DNA from 3 places in the Pseudomonas sp. NFX1 genome. Region 2 is predicted to be linked to each of the others. Evidence: predicted binding sites of a transcription regulator. Region 2 holds the regulator's gene; each other region holds the start of a gene.
What was found. The regulator sigma-54, encoded in region 2, starts transcription at its own class of promoters, with help from an activator protein. The targets are predictions, from matches to a motif close to ANTGGCATNNANNTTGCTNT.
Positions count from the first base shown of each region.

Region 1: nirB (nitrite reductase large subunit NirB) is a predicted target of sigma-54. The motif match lies at 1,619-1,638, and genes of this name have one in related genera.
Region 3: glnA (type I glutamate--ammonia ligase) is a predicted target of sigma-54. The motif match lies at 1,262-1,281, and genes of this name have one in related genera.

Region 1 covers NZ_CP169366.1:3,302,523-3,305,802, forward strand. Annotated here, with positions in the region: gene nirB (nitrite reductase large subunit NirB) at 1-1,497, opposite strand, end outside; gene DJ563_RS14810 (molybdopterin-dependent oxidoreductase) at 1,739-3,280, opposite strand, start outside.
Region 2 covers NZ_CP169366.1:3,616,739-3,620,018, forward strand. Annotated here, with positions in the region: gene lptA (lipopolysaccharide transport periplasmic protein LptA) at 1-192, shown strand, start outside; gene lptB (LPS export ABC transporter ATP-binding protein) at 193-918, shown strand; gene DJ563_RS16275 (RNA polymerase factor sigma-54) at 1,094-2,587, shown strand; gene hpf (ribosome hibernation-promoting factor, HPF/YfiA family) at 2,667-2,975, shown strand; gene ptsN (PTS IIA-like nitrogen regulatory protein PtsN) at 2,988-3,280, shown strand, end outside.
Region 3 covers NZ_CP169366.1:5,046,749-5,050,028, forward strand. Annotated here, with positions in the region: gene glnA (type I glutamate--ammonia ligase) at 1-1,163, opposite strand, end outside; gene thiI (tRNA uracil 4-sulfurtransferase ThiI) at 1,636-3,090, shown strand; gene typA (translational GTPase TypA) at 3,219-3,280, shown strand, end outside.

The DNA.
Region 1 (3,280 bases), 310 kb from region 2:
CTCCTGGCGGGTGTAGGCAAAGTGTTCGCAGAGGCTCTTGTCGACCGTCACGCCGCGGGCCGTGAGTTCGTGCTCGAACACTTGCTTGAGCAGGGCTGCGCAGCCGCCACAACCGCTGGCCGCCTTGGTGCAGCCCTTGACCGAGGCAAGGTCGCTGCAGCCGCTGTCGATAGCGGCGCAGACCGCGCCCTTGCTGACGTTGTGGCACGAGCAGATGGTCGCGCTGTCGGGCAGGGCGTCGGCACCCAGGGCCGGCGCGCCGCCCGTTTGTGGCAGGATCAACGCGGCCGGGTCGGCAGGCAGGGCTATACCGTTCTGCGCGTACTGCAACAGGGTGTCGTAGTAGCTGTTGTCACCCACCAGCACCGCGCCCAGCACATGCTTACCGCTGGCATCCACCACCAGCCGACGGTAGGCGGCGTTGGCTTCGTCGATGAAGCGGTAGCTGCGCGAGCCTGGCGTGGCGCCATGGGCATCGCCGATCGAGCCGACATCCACGCCCAGCAGCTTGAGCTTGGTCGACATGTCGGCACCGGTGAAGGCAACCGCAGCATCCCCCGCCAGCAGCGCCGCCAGGTTACGGGCCATGCTGTAGCCCGGCGCAACCAGGCCGAACACGCTGCCGTTCCACGAGGCGCACTCGCCGATGGCGAAGATGCGCGCATCGCTGGTGCGACAGTGGTTGTCGACCACCACCCCGCCTCGCGCGGCTATGTCCAACCCGCATGCGCGGGCCAAGGCGTCCTGCGGGCGGATACCGGCGGAGAACACGATTAGGTCGGTTTCCAGGTGTTCGCCGCCGTCGAAGTTCATGCGGTAGCGATAGCCCTCACCGGCACTGATCGACTGGGTGGCGCGGGACAGGTGCACGCCCACGCCCAGGGCCTCGATCTGTGCCTTGAGCGCCGCACCGCCCTCGCTGTCCAGCTGCACCGGCATCAAGCGTGGGGCGAACTCCACGACATGCGCTTCCAGGCCCAGGGACTTGAGTGCATTGGCCGCCTCCAGGCCCAGCAGGCCGCCACCCACCACCACACCACGCTGGGCATTGCTGGCGGCGGCGCGGATTGCATCGAGGTCGTCGAGGGTGCGGTAGACCAGGCGGGCGTTGCCGCTGGACCCTTCGATCGGCGGGACGAACGGGTAGGAGCCGGTGGCCAGTATCAACTGGTCGTACGCGTAGCGGCCTTGGGTGGTAACCACCTCGCGGCGCGTGCGGTCGATCTCCACCACCGCTTCGCCCAGGTGCAGGTGCACGCCTTGGCTGGGGTAGAAACCCTGCTCGCACATCGCCAGGGTCTCGGCGCAGCTGCCGCCGAAGTATTCGGAGAGGTGCACACGGTCGTAGGCACGCTGGCGTTCTTCACCGAACACCCGCACCTCGAAGTGCTGCAAGGCGCCACGCTCGATCAATTGCTCGACGCAGTGGTGGCCGACCATGCCGTTGCCGACAATCACCAGTTGCTCTCGTTGCCTGCCGTTCGCTGTTGCCGTCATAGCCGATCCTCGATCAAAAAAAAACGCCTGGAGCGGAAGCTCCAGGCGCCTTTGCCTGTACTCATCAGGGTGTGCCCCTGGTTGATCGCCGTTGATCAGTGGGGCGTGTTGTGAACGTGATAAAGCAGGGAATGTGCCAAATGCTGTATCGCCTGTTTAAACGCGACAGGGCCAGAAAAGTCATCGGACAGCCCAGAAAAAACCGCACAGCCAAGGTGCACCCCTCCCCATCCCGGTGCACTCAGTACACATCGCGCCGATAACGCTTGGCCTTGCTCAACCCCTCGACATACGCATCCGCCGCGGCCTCGCTCATGCCCCCGTGCTCGGCGACGACCCTGCGCAGCACGCTGTCCACATCCTTGGCCATGCGCTTGGCATCACCGCACACATAAAAGTACGCACCCGCCTCCAACCAACGCCAGAGGTCAGCGCCCTGCTCGTGCAGGCGCTGCTGCACATAGATTTTCTCGACCTGGTCGCGGGAGAACGCGGTATCCAGACGCAAGTGGCCTGTCGCTTGCCATGTCTGCAACTGTGCCTGGTAATAGAAGTCGCTGGCCGCATGCTGCTCGCCGAAAAACAGCCAGTTGCCCCCGCGTGCCCCACGCGCTTCTCGTTCTTCGAGAAACGCCCGAAACGGCGCGATGCCGGTGCCCGGCCCAACCATGATCACCGGCACGCTATCGTCCTCGGGCAGGCGAAAATGCTTCGATGCCTGCGGAAAAATCGCCACCTTGATGCCGTGCGCGCGGTCGGCGAGGTAGGTCGAGCAGGCCCCTTTGCGTTGTCCGTAACGCACCGTCGAGACGGTCAGGTGAACCTGGCCAGGGTGCGCCAACGGGCTGGAACTGATCGAGTATAGGCGCGGCTGCAAAGGTTTGAGCAGGTCGAGCCAGGTGGCCAAGGGCAGGTCCTGGGGAAACTCGCGCAGCACATCCGCCAACTGCCGCCCCCACAACCAGTTTTGCAGCTCGGCCTTGTGCTCGGGCTGGAGCAACCGGCGCAGGGGCTCGGCGCTCTGGCTGAACACCTGCAACTGCGCCGGGGTGACCTTGGCGATTTCCAGGTGCGCCTCCATGGCATCGGCCAGCGGCAGTGCGGCCTGGCCTTTGACCTCGACCAGGGTCTGGCCATCGAGCCGCATCAGCGCCAGCAGCTCTTCAACCAGCGCCGGGCAGTTGCGCGGCCATACGCCGAGGGCGTCGCCCGCCTGGTAGCTGAAAGTGCTGCCGGCCAGGTCGAACACCAACTGGCGCGTCTCCTTGCTGGCACCCGGAGCATTGAGCACGCGGTTCTCCAGCAAGGTGGCCGACCATGGCTGCTGCTTGCTGCAAGCCTGCGCAGGCGAAGGCGCGCCGCTGGCCTGGGGCGCGGCGGCGTCAGCCAACTGCGCCAACAAGGCGTCGAGCCAGGTGGCGAATGCCTCATCGTAATCCGGCTCGCAATCCACCCGTTGCAGCAGCCGCCGCCCACCCAGCTCGGCCAGGCGCTGATCAAGCTTGCGGCCAAACCCGCAGAACTGGTCGTAACTGGAATCGCCCAGGGCCAATACGGCATAGGGCACATCGGCGCAGTGGCCGCCCTCCTCGCCTTGCAGTGCCTGCCAGAACACCGCCGCGCTGTCGGGCGCGTCGCCATCACCGAAGGTACTGGCGATCAGCACCACACTGGCAGCACCGCGCAACTGCTGCGGGCTGAGTGTATCCATGCAGTTCAGGTGCACCGCCAAGCCAGCACCACGCAGGCGCTCGGCACAGCGCTCGGCCAGCGCTTCGCCGTT
Region 2 (3,280 bases):
TACCAGTCGCAGAAGGACCTGGTGATCCTCACCGACCGCGCCAAGGTCGAAAACGAAGGCAACACCACCGAAGGCGAGAAAATCGTCTACAACACCCAGACCCAGGTGGCGACCGCCGGTCGTGGTGGCAACGTGACTACACCGCGCCAGCGTATCGACATGGTGATCCAGCCCAAGAAGAAGGCCGAGTAAATGGCAACCCTCAAAGCCCAGCACCTGGCCAAGAGCTACAAGGGTCGGCAGGTCGTGCGCGATGTCAGCCTGTCGATCGACAGTGGCCAGATCGTCGGCCTGCTCGGCCCCAACGGCGCCGGCAAGACCACCTGCTTCTACATGATCGTCGGCCTGGTCCAGGCTGAGCAAGGGCGCGTGCTGATCGACAACCTCGATGTCAGCCACCAGCCCATGCACGGTCGCGCCCGCGCCGGTATCGGCTACCTGCCGCAGGAAGCCTCGATCTTCCGCAAGCTGTCGGTGGCCGACAACATCATGGCGATCCTCGAGACCCGCAAGGAACTCGACCGCGACGGCCGCCGCAAGGAGCTGGAAAGCCTGCTGCAGGAGTTCCATATCAGCCACATCCGCGACAACCTCGGCATGAGCCTCTCGGGTGGCGAACGCCGCCGCGTCGAGATCGCCCGGGCCTTGGCAACCGCACCGAAGTTCATCCTGCTGGACGAACCTTTCGCGGGTGTCGACCCGATTTCGGTCGGCGACATCAAGCAGATCATCCACCACCTCAAGGCCAAGGGCATCGGTGTACTGATCACCGACCACAACGTGCGCGAGACCTTGGATATCTGCGAAACCGCCTATATCGTCAATGATGGCCGACTGATCGCCGAAGGCGATGCCGAGACCATCCTGGCCAACGACCTGGTCAAAGAGGTTTACCTGGGTCACGAGTTCCGACTCTGACCCCGGGACGCACCCGGAGCACCGGCAAATAACCCTTGACGGGGTTTAAGTTGTTACGGTGCTCTAGGCAAACGCTACAATTTAAGGCATAAAACTTGCTTGAATTTGGCGCTCCGGCGCCCTCGTGTAGTGGATGGCGCATGCGCGCCGGCGAACAAGGTATTAAGCCCCTGCCATGAAACCATCGCTCGTCCTAAAAATGGGCCAGCAACTGACGATGACTCCTCAGTTGCAACAGGCCATCCGCCTTCTCCAGCTCTCCACCCTGGACCTCCAACAGGAAATCCAGGAAGCGCTGGAGTCGAACCCGATGCTCGAACGTCAGGAAGACGGCGAGGACTTCGACAATAGCGACCCGATGGCCGATAACGCCGAGAGCAAACCGGCCGCCGAAGCCCAGGACAACAGCTTCCAGGAAAGCACCACCAGTGCCGAAAACCTGGAAGACGGTGAGTGGAGCGAGCGCATCCCCAACGAGCTGCCGGTCGATACCGCCTGGGAAGACATCTACCAGACCAGCGCCAGCAGCCTGCCTAGCAACGATGACGACGAGTGGGACTTCACCACCCGTACATCGGCCGGCGAGAGCCTGCAAAGCCACCTGCTGTGGCAGCTGAACCTGGCGCCGATGTCGGATACCGATCGCCTGATCGCCGTCACTCTGATCGACAGCATCAATGGCCAAGGCTACCTGGAAGACACCCTGGAGGAGATCTGCGCCGGTTTCGACCCTGAACTGGATATCGAGCTGGACGAAGTCGAAGCGGTCTTGCACCGCATCCAGCAGTTCGAGCCTGCCGGCGTCGGTGCACGCAACCTCGGCGAATGCCTGCTGTTGCAACTGCGTCAGCTGCCGGCCAGCACCCCCTGGATGGCCGAGGCCAAGCGCCTGGTCACCGACTTCATCGACCTGCTGGGTGGCCGCGACTACAGCCAACTGATGCGGCGCATGAAGATCAAGGAAGACGAACTGCGCCAGGTCATCGAACTGGTGCAAAGCCTCAACCCGCGCCCCGGTTCACAGATCGAATCGAGCGAGCCCGAGTACGTCGTGCCTGACGTCATCGTGCGCAAGGACAGTGAGCGCTGGCTGGTCGAGCTGAACCAGGAAGCGATCCCGCGGCTGCGCGTCAACCCGCAGTACGCAGGCTTTGTCAGACGCGCCGACACCAGCGCCGACAACACCTTCATGCGTAACCAGCTGCAGGAAGCGCGCTGGTTCATCAAGAGCCTGCAGAGCCGCAACGAAACGCTGATGAAGGTCGCCACGCAGATCGTCGAGCATCAGCGCGGTTTCCTCGACCATGGCGACGAAGCGATGAAGCCCTTGGTGCTGCATGACATTGCCGAAGCGGTGGGCATGCACGAGTCGACCATTTCGCGGGTCACCACGCAGAAATACATGCACACGCCCCGCGGCATCTACGAACTGAAATACTTTTTCTCAAGCCATGTGAGCACCGCCGAAGGCGGAGAATGCTCGTCCACGGCGATCCGCGCGATCATCAAGAAACTGGTTGCGGCGGAAAATCAGAAAAAGCCATTGAGTGACAGCAAGATCGCTGGTTTACTGGAGGCACAAGGCATCCAGGTAGCCCGTCGCACCGTCGCCAAGTACCGCGAGTCTCTCGGCATCGCACCGTCGAGCGAACGCAAGCGACTGATGTAGCCCCTGGTATGTGCCACAGCGTTTGCGGGGCAGGTGCAAGACCTGCCTCTTTATGCACGGGCAACAAAGGAGAAGCTGTATGCAAGTCAACATCAGTGGACACCATGTAGAAGTCACCCCGCCGCTGCGCGACTATATCGAGCAGAAACTCAAGCGCCTGGAGGGTCACTTCGACAAGATCACCAATGTGACCGTCATCATGAAAGTCGAGAAGCTGCAGCAAAAGGTCGAAGCGACCCTGCAGATTCCGGGCGGCGAAGTGGTTGCCAATGCCGAACACGAAGACATGTATGCAGCAATTGACGCCTTGGCCGACAAGCTCGACCGCCAACTGAAAAAACACAAGGAAAAACAGCAAAGCCTGCTGCAAGGTACGGCTGCCCGCTGATCCCCCTCATCCATGATCCGACTTGAAACCATCCTGACCCCCGGCCGTTCCCTCGTGAACGTGCCGGGCGGCAGTAAGAAGCGCGCCCTCGAAAAGGTCGCCACTGTCATCGCCGACCAAGTGCCAGAACTGGAGATGCAAGACGTCTTCGAAAAACTGGTCGCCCGTGAAAAACTCGGCTCGACCGGGTTCGGCAACGGCATCGCCATCCCCCACTGCCGGCTCGAAGGATGCACCGCCCCCGTCAGCGCCTTGCTGCACCTGGAGGCACCGATCGACTACGACGCCATCGATGGCGCGCCCGT
Region 3 (3,280 bases), 1.4 Mb from region 2:
GGGTGGATCTTGTTCTGGATGCCGTCCAGGCCAGCCATCAGCAGGGCTGCGAAGGCCAGGTACGGGTTGGCCGATGGGTCCGGGAAGCGCGCTTCGATACGACGGGCCTTCGGGCTGCCGACGTAAGGAATGCGGATCGAGGCGGAACGGTTGCGCGCCGAGTAGGCCAGCATGACCGGGGCTTCGAAGCCTGGGACCAGACGCTTGTAGGAGTTGGTCGACGGGTTGGTGAAGCCGTTCAGGGCCTTACCGTGTTTGATGATGCCGCCGATGAAGTACAGGGCGGTGTCGGACAGGCCGGCATAGCCTTCACCCGAGAAGGTGTTCTTGCCGTCTTTCCAGATCGACATGTGCACGTGCATGCCCGAGCCGTTGTCGCCGTACAGCGGCTTAGGCATGAAGGTGGCGGTACGGCCGTAAGCGTCGGCAACGTTGTGCACGACGTATTTCAGGGCCTGTACTTCGTCAGCTTTCTTCACCAGGGTGTTGAACTTGACGCCGATTTCGTTCTGGCCGGCAGTCGCCACTTCGTGGTGGTGAACTTCAACGGTCTGGCCCATTTCTTCCAGTGCGTTGCACATGGCAGTACGGATTTCGTGGTCGTGGTCGAACGGCGGAACTGGGAAGTAGCCGCCTTTCACGCCTGGACGGTGGCCTTTGTTGCCGCCTTCCACGTCAGCGCCGGTCATCCACGAGCCTTGCTCGGAGAAGATCTTGAACATCGAGCCGGAGATGTCCGAGTGGAACTTCACTTCGTCGAAGATGAAGAACTCAGGCTCCGGGCCTGCGAATACGGTGTCACCGATACCGGTGCTCTTGAGGTACTCTTCGGCGCGCTTGGCGATGCCGCGCGGGTCGCGATCGTAGCCCTGCATGCTCGACGGGTCGACGATGTCGCAGGTGATGATCAGGGTCGGCTCTTCGGTGAACGGGTCCAGCACGGCGGTGTCGTCGACCGGCATCAGGATCATGTCGGAAGCTTCGATGCCTTTCCAGCCAGCGATGGAGGAACCGTCGAACATCTTGCCGACTTCGAAGAAGTCTTCGTCCAGAGCGTCACGCGCTGGCATGGTCACGTGGTGCTGAATGCCTTTGGTGTCCGTGAAACGCAGATCAATCCACTTGACGTCATGATCTTTGATGAGTTGAACCGACTTCGACATGTTGTCCTCCGGATGGTCTAGAGCGCGGTGGGCCGCTGCCCTGGAAAAAGGGGTGTTGCCGGGCGCGGATAGTCGGCCAAGCTTACCTGCCTCACAAGGGAGCAAATTGCATGCCAGTGCCCGAAAATGGCGAGGGCGAGATAAAAGGGGGCGTTTACGGGCATTAACTGAGGGTGGATGACCGAAAAACGCACCCATTAGAGGCAAGAAAACAACTTGTCGCACCATGTTGGTGCACTGCTGGAGGGTGGTGCTTTGTTTGAGGGCCTGTTGACGGGTAAAGCCGCTGCCACAAGCCAAATCGACCCCTGCGGGGGTAGGTGTACCCGCGAAAGGCCCGGGGCAGGCGGCGCAAATACTGACTCTGGCCACATCGGCAAACCTTCTGTACAAAAGTTGGTCAAATCCTGAGCAATTTCCGCTATAATTCGCGCCCCTCATTTTCGGCAGGCCCTGCGCGCGCTGTTAACCAATGAAACTTATCGTCAAAGTCTTCCCAGAAATCACCATCAAGAGCCGGCCGGTGCGCAAGCGCTTCATCCGTCAGCTCGGCAAGAACATCCGCAACGTGCTCAAGGATCTCGATCCTGAGCTCGCGGTCGATGGTGTCTGGGATAATCTCGAAGTGGTCACCCGCGTCGAGGACGAAAAGGTCCAGCGCGAAATGATCGAGCGCCTCACCTGCACCCCGGGTATCACCCACTTCCTGCAGGTAGAGGAATACCCGCTCGGCGACTTCGACGACATCGTCGAGAAGTGCAAGCAGCACTTCGGTCATCTGCTGGCGGGCAAGCACTTTGCCGTGCGCTGCAAGCGCGGCGGCCACCATGACTTCACTTCGATGGACGTCGACCGCTACGTCGGCAGCCAGCTGCGCCAGCAGTGTGGCGCCGCTGGCATCGAGCTGAAGAACCCGGAAGTCCTGGTGCGCATCGAAATCCGCAACCAGCGCCTGTACGTGATCCACAATCAGCACCAGGGCATCGGCGGTTACCCGCTGGGCGCCCTGGAGCAAACCCTGGTACTGATGTCGGGTGGCTTCGATTCCACCGTGGCGGCCTACCAGATGATGCGCCGTGGCCTGATGACCCACTTCTGCTTCTTCAACCTCGGCGGCCGTGCCCACGAGCTGGGCGTGATGGAAGTGGCCCACTACCTGTGGAAGAAGTACGGCAGCAGCCAGCGCGTGCTGTTCATCAGCGTGCCGTTCGAAGAAGTGGTCGGCGAGATTCTCAACAAGGTCGACAACAGCTACATGGGCGTGACCCTCAAGCGCATGATGTTGCGCGGCGCTGCCCATATGGCCGACCGCCTGCAGATCGAAGCGCTGGTCACCGGCGAGGCGATTTCCCAGGTCTCCAGCCAGACCTTGCCGAACCTGTCGATCATCGACTCGGCGACCGACAAGCTGGTACTGCGCCCGCTGCTGGCCAGCCACAAGCAGGACATCATCGACCAGGCCACCGAAATCGGCACCGCCGATTTTGCCAAGCACATGCCTGAATACTGCGGCGTGATCTCGGTAAACCCGACCACCCACGCCAAGCGCCACCGCATGGAGCATGAAGAAAAGCAATTCGACATGGCCGTGCTGGAGCGCGCCCTCGAACGCGCCAAGTTCATCTCGATCGACCACGTGATCGACGAGCTGGGCAAAGACATCGAGGTAGAAGAAGTTCGCGAAGCGCTGCCTGGCCAGATCGTCATCGACATCCGTCACCCCGATGCTCAGGAAGACGAACCCTTGGTGATCGAGGGCGTCGAAGTCCAGGTGATGCCGTTTTATGCAATCAATAGTCGCTTCAAGCAGCTGGATGAAACTCGCCAGTACCTGCTGTATTGCGACAAGGGTGTGATGAGCCGTCTGCACGCACACCACCTGCTCAGTGAGGGACATGCCAATGTGCGTGTTTATCGTCCGGCATAAGACGCCAGGGCTGTATGGCGGCAGCATCCGCCATCGCCCTCCCGACCGCCGGCCCTGCTGAGCCTTATACCTTACATATTGGTCGCCTAGACTAGGCGGCAACCGAATCCTCTGATCGAGATACACTTGTGATCGAAAATCTGCGTAACATCGCCATCATCGCCCACGTTGACCATGGTAAAACCACGTT